2 regions of the Pseudomonas sp. NPDC087697 genome follow, and region 1 is predicted to be linked to the other one. Evidence: predicted binding sites of a transcription regulator. Region 1 holds the regulator's gene; the other holds the start of a gene.
The links. Region 1 encodes sigma-54, which starts transcription at its own class of promoters, with help from an activator protein. Its sites were predicted from a motif close to ANTGGCATNNANNTTGCTNT; they were not measured.
Positions count from the first base shown of each region.

Region 2: a site for sigma-54 is predicted at 1,221-1,240, ahead of glnK (P-II family nitrogen regulator). Genes of this name have one in related genera too.

Region 1 covers NZ_JBIUVW010000011.1:129,726-132,764, reverse strand. Annotated here, with positions in the region: gene rapZ (RNase adapter RapZ) at 1-340, opposite strand, end outside; gene ptsN (PTS IIA-like nitrogen regulatory protein PtsN) at 343-807, opposite strand; gene hpf (ribosome hibernation-promoting factor, HPF/YfiA family) at 820-1,128, opposite strand; gene ACIPIN_RS11205 (RNA polymerase factor sigma-54) at 1,240-2,733, opposite strand; gene lptB (LPS export ABC transporter ATP-binding protein) at 2,917-3,039, opposite strand, start outside.
Region 2 covers NZ_JBIUVW010000019.1:52,623-55,661, forward strand. Annotated here, with positions in the region: gene ACIPIN_RS15285 (Bro-N domain-containing protein) at 1-421, opposite strand, end outside; gene ACIPIN_RS15290 (accessory factor UbiK family protein) at 771-1,028, opposite strand; gene glnK (P-II family nitrogen regulator) at 1,443-1,781, shown strand; gene ACIPIN_RS15300 (ammonium transporter) at 1,815-3,039, shown strand, end outside.

The sequences.
Region 1 (3,039 bases):
TGGCGTTGCTCAGCGGGTGGCGGCGACGGGTTTCCGAAAAGCGCTTGAGCAGGGTTTCTTCGTCGGCGTCCAGATACAGCACATCACACTGGATGTGCCGGCTGCGGACTTCTTCCAACAGCTCCGGGAAGCGTGACAGATGGCTCGGCAGGTTACGCGCATCGATGGAGACGGCGACCAGAGGCTGCGCCAGTTCGGTGTGAATCAGTGCACGCTCGGCCAATTCCGGCAACAGGCCGGCCGGCAGGTTGTCGATGCAGTAGTAGCCGTTGTCCTCCAGCACATCGAGGGCGGTGCTTTTACCTGAGCCTGAGCGGCCGCTGACGATGATCAAGCGCATGGTTAGTGACCGTTCTGCTCGTCGAGGACAACCTGATACAAGGCTTCATTGCTGGTGGCGCTGCGCAGGCGATCGCGGACTTCTTTACGATCAAGCATGCTGGCGATCTGGCGGAGCAGCTCCAGGTGCGCATCGGTAGCGGCTTGCGGGACCAGCAAAACGAACAGCAGGTCGACCGGGGCACCGTCGATGGCATCGAAATCTATAGGGGCGTCCAGGTGCATCAAGGCACTGATGGGCGACTCGCAACCTTTGAGGCGGCAGTGGGGGATAGCGATGCCGTTGCCAAAACCGGTGGAACCGAGTTTTTCACGGGCAATCAGGCTCTCGAAGACATCTTGCATCTCCAGATCCGGCACTTCGCGGGCGATCAGGTTGGCAATTTGTTCAAGGGCGCGTTTTTTACTGCCGCCCGGCACGTTCACCAAAGAACGGCCGGGGGTCAGGATGTTTTCAAGTCGGATCATGGGTTGGGAGTATTAACGACCGGTTGCGCCTTGGAGCTGGCCCTGGGTCTTTTCCTTATGCTTTTTGAGTTGGCGATCCAGTTTGTCGGTCAGAGCGTCGATCGCGGCATACATGTCGTTATGCTCAGCGTTGGCAACTACTTCTCCACCGGGGATATGCAGCGTGGCTTCGATTTTCTGCAGCAGCTTCTCGACGGTCATCGTGACCTGCACGTTGGTGATCTTGTCGAAATGCCTTTCTAATCGTTCGAGTTTTTCGCCGATGTATTTGCGCAGGGGTTCGGTCACTTCCAGTTGGTGTCCACTGATATTGACTTGCATACAGCTTCTCCTTCGTTGCCAGTGCATAAGGCGGCAGGCTGGTTTACCTGCCACTAGGCTGTGTCCGAAAAGTTTTTCGAACACAACCTTGGAACGCTGTGGCGTAGCCCGCTACATCAACCGCTTGCGTTCGCTCGAAGGCGCGATCCCAAGGGACTCGCGGTACTTGGCGACGGTGCGGCGGGCCACCTGAATGCCTTGTGCCTCCAGTAAACCAGCGATCTTGCTGTCACTCAACGGCTTTTTCTGATTTTCCGCGGCAACCAGTTTTTTGATGATCGCGCGGATCGCTGTGGACGAGCATTCACCGCCTTCAGAGGTGCTGACGTGGCTGGAGAAAAAGTATTTCAGTTCATAAATACCGCGCGGGGTATGCATGAATTTTTGCGTGGTCACCCTTGAAATCGTCGACTCGTGCATGCCGACCGCTTCAGCGATGTCATGCAGGACCAACGGCTTCATGGCTTCATCGCCGTACTCAAGGAAGCCGCGCTGGTGCTCGACGATCTGGGTGGCGACTTTCATCAGGGTTTCGTTGCGGCTTTGCAGGCTCTTGATGAACCAGCGCGCTTCCTGCAACTGATTGCGCATGAAGGTGTTGTCGGCGCTGGTGTCGGCGCGACGGACGAAACCGGCGTATTGCGGGTTGACGCGCAAACGCGGAACCGACTCCTGGTTCAGCTCCACGAGCCAGCGTTCGTTGTCTTTGCGCACGATGACGTCGGGAACCACGTATTCGGCTTCGCTGGACTCGATTTGCGAGCCCGGACGCGGGTTGAGGCTCTGTACCAGTTCGATGACCTGGCGCAGTTCATCTTCCTTGAGCTTCATGCGGCGCATCAGCTGGCTGTAGTCGCGACTGCCCAGCAGGTCGATGTAGTCGATGACGAGGCGCTTGGCCTCGGCCAGCCAAGGGGTCTTGGCGGGCAGTTGACGCAGTTGCAGCAACAGGCATTCGCCGAGGTTGCGTGCGCCGATGCCGGCAGGCTCGAATTGCTGGATGCGATGCAGGACGGCTTCGATCTCGTCCAGTTCGATGTCCAGTTCCGGATCGAAGGCTTCGAGGATTTCCTCAAGCGTTTCGTCCAGGTAGCCCTGATTGTTGATGCAGTCGATCAGGGTTACGGCGATCAGCCGATCGGTGTCGGACATTGGCGCCAGGTTCAATTGCCAGAGCAGATGGCTCTGCAGGCTCTCGCCGGCGGAGGTGCGAGTGGTGAAGTCCCATTCGTCGTCATCGTTGCTCGGCAGGCTGCTGGCGCTGGTCTGGTAAACGTCTTCCCAGGCGGTGTCGACCGGCAGTTCGTTAGGGATGCGCTCGTTCCAGTCGCCTTCCTCGAGGTTATCCACCGTGGGGGCGGTTTCCTGGTAGGTGGGTTCCTGGATATCGGTGTTGGGTTTCTGCTCGATGTTGTCCGCCATCGGGTCGGCGTTATCGAAGTCGTCGCCTTCTTCCTGGCGTTCGAGCATTGGATTGGACTCCAATGCCTCCTGGATTTCCTGTTGCAGGTCCAGGGTCGACAATTGGAGCAGGCGGATGGCCTGTTGCAGCTGCGGTGTCATCGTCAGCTGCTGGCCCATTCTCAAGACTAGCGATGGTTTCATGGCAGGGGCTTAACACCTTAATTCGCCGGCGCACATGCGCCATCCACTACAGGGCGCGTGAGCGCCAAACATAAGCAAATTATATGCCTGAAACTGAAGTGTTTGCCTAGAGCGCTGTAACAATAAAAACGTATAGTTTTTATTGGGGCAAGCGCTCCGGCGACTGACCAGGCACCTCAGTGCTTACAGGCGGAATTCATGGCCCAGGTACACTTCCTTGACCAGGTCGTTGGCCAGGATGGTTTCAGCGTCGCCTTCGGCGATCAGTTGGCCATCGTTGACGATGTAAGCGGTTTCGCAGATGTC
Region 2 (3,039 bases), on a different contig from region 1:
GCCGAATCCACGGCTGGTTGTTCCAGTGCAGCAAGCTCAGCGACATTTCCGGCCAGTTCAACAGGCTCAGTATCGGGCGTTCGGTTGTGGCGGGTTGTTGGGCATCTCTGAGGGCTGGAACCACGTCGTGGGTCAGCCATTCGCGCAAGCCTCGGTATTCGGGGCAGTAGTGATAAACCAGCAGCGCATACACGCCGGACTCGCTGATCAAGAGCGTATGTTCGATGCAGCCGTGGATGTGCATTGTCACGGTTTGGTGTTGATCAGGATCGAGTTTGCGTAGCGCTCGTTCGTCGAGGAATAGCCGAAGCAACCGACCGAGGTCACGGGCACTGAACCAGGGTTGGTTTTCCAGCAGCAGGGCGTGGAGGTGGAGTTTGTGGCGGGTGAAGACGTGGGGGATCAGATAATTTTCATCCATGGTGCAGTACCCAAATTCGCTTGAGGGAAACTGCCACTGATCGTCGCCAAACAATAAGGGTGGCAGCTGTGCGCGGGTTGGCGAACCGGTGCAAGCGAATACCGGCAGACCCGAAGATCTCCCACACACAGCCGCCATAATTTGAGTCGGGAAAAAATGCCCGGTATCAGATGTGGTCGCGGTGCATCGCAAGCTTTCCAGGTCGCCAAACCCAGTGCTGAACATTCAGCTGAGGTGAGCTTAGAAACCGGGGCTGTGCGGCGCAATCGGAAAGCGGTGGTGGTTTTTGTAGGAAAGGGCCGGGATGTTGGCGCGGCAAAGATCAAAGGATCGCAGCCTGCGGCAGCTCCTACGCCGGTGGATTCAACCTGGCTTCCAGCTCGGCGACTTTCGTCTCAAGACTCTCCAGCCGTGCCCGGGTACGCGCCAGGACGACCATCTGGCTGTCGAATTCTTCTCTGCTCACTAGATCAAGCTTGCTGAACCCGCTTTGCAGCAGGGCTTTGAACTGGCTTTCGATTTCACTTTTTGGCAGCGAGGTTTCGCCGCTGAACAGGCGGGTGGCGTGGCCGCTCAGGGCGTCGAGGAGGTCTTTGGGCGCGAGCATGGTGGAAGTCCTTAAAACTGATGGCGGCAGTGTATCACGCAGCGTCTATAGTCATTTGCGCGGGCACGGATGCACGCTTTTCGCGCATGTTGCCGGGCGTTGTTGCACCGTTGTTGTGCGTATCGGTGGTGGCGATTGGGTATTGGCGCCCGCAGTATCGACCAAATGATTGAAATCAGTGGTTTCTCACGAGATGGCAAGCTTTCTGCTTAGTCCCTTGTGAACCATGCACTGATGCAGTCGCTGTGACGAATGCAGTGCGGCAGGCGGAGCGGGGAGTTTCGTCAGGAGCGGTTAACTGGCGTCAGTCGGGAGAGTAGGGCCGACGATGCGTTACAAAGCCAGGCACTGCGCTTAGACTTGAGTCGGGTTTGTTTTCCTGGGGCAAGTCCACCAATTCGGGAGAGAGTTTTCATGAAGCTAGTCACTGCCATCATCAAGCCGTTCAAACTGGATGACGTACGCGAGTCGTTGTCCGAAATCGGCGTGCAGGGCATTACCGTTACTGAGGTCAAAGGCTTCGGTCGGCAGAAGGGTCACACCGAGCTGTATCGCGGCGCGGAGTATGTGGTCGATTTCCTGCCCAAGGTGAAGATTGATGTCGCCATTGACGACAAGGATCTTGACCGGGTTATCGAGGCGATAACCAAGGCGGCCAACACCGGCAAGATTGGTGACGGCAAGATCTTCGTAGTCAATCTGGAACAGGCTATTCGAATCCGTACCGGCGAAACCGATACCGACGCAATCTAAGCCGCCAAACCCAACGCCCCAGGAGAAAACAAAATGACTCTGCGTAAATTCGCAGGGCTAGGAGCCCTGTTGTCCATCGTAATGCCCGGCCTGGCCATGGCGGCAGATCCGGTGGCTCCTCCAGTCCTCAACTCCGGCGATACCGCCTGGATGTTGACCTCTACCGCCCTCGTGCTGTTCATGACGATTCCAGGCCTCGCGCTGTTCTACGGCGGCATGGTTCGTTCCAAAAACGTTCTTTCGTTGATGATGCAGTGCTTCGCCATTACCGGCCTGGTCACCATCCTGTGGTTCATTTATGGCTACAGCATGGCGTTTGACACGACGGGCATGGAAGCAAACGTCGTCAACCTCAACTCCTTTGTCGGCAGCTTCGCCAAGGCCTTCCTCGCCGGCATCACGCCTGCCAGTATTACTGGCCCTACGGCGCTGTTTCCCGAGGCGGTGTTCGTCACCTATCAGATGACGTTCGCGATCATCACCCCGGCGCTGATCGTCGGTGCGTTCGCCGAGCGGATGAAGTTCTCCGCGATGATGGTGTTCATGGGCCTCTGGTTCACCCTGATTTACGCGCCGATCGCGCACATGGTCTGGAGCGGTCCGGGTTCGCTGTTGGGCGACTGGGGCGTGCTCGACTTCGCGGGCGGCACCGTGGTCCACATCAACGCCGGTGTCGCAGGTCTGGTGGCGTGCCTGGTACTGGGCAAGCGCAAAGGCTTCCCGACCACGCCGATGGCTCCGCACAACCTCGGTTACACCCTGATGGGCGCCGCGATGTTGTGGGTCGGCTGGTTCGGCTTCAACGCCGGTTCCGCTTCAGCCGCCAACGGCACTGCCGGTATGGCCATGCTGGTGACTCAGATCGCTACCGCCGCAGCGGCCCTGGGCTGGATGTTCGCCGAGTGGCTGACCCACGGCAAACCTAGCGCGCTGGGTATCGCTTCGGGCGTGGTCGCAGGTTTAGTGGCGATCACTCCGGCTGCGGGCACCGTTGGCCCGATGGGCTCGCTGATCATCGGTCTGGCAGCGGGCGTGGTGTGCTTCTTCTGCGCCACGACCCTGAAACGCAAACTGGGTTACGACGACTCCCTCGACGCCTTTGGCGTGCACGGCATCGGCGGTATCCTTGGCGCGATTCTCACCGGTGTATTCGCGGCTCCTTCGCTGGGTGGCTTCGGCACCGTGACCGATATCGCGGCACAAGTCTGGATTCAGTGCAAAGGCGTGGGCTTCACGGTGATCTACACCGCGATCGGCA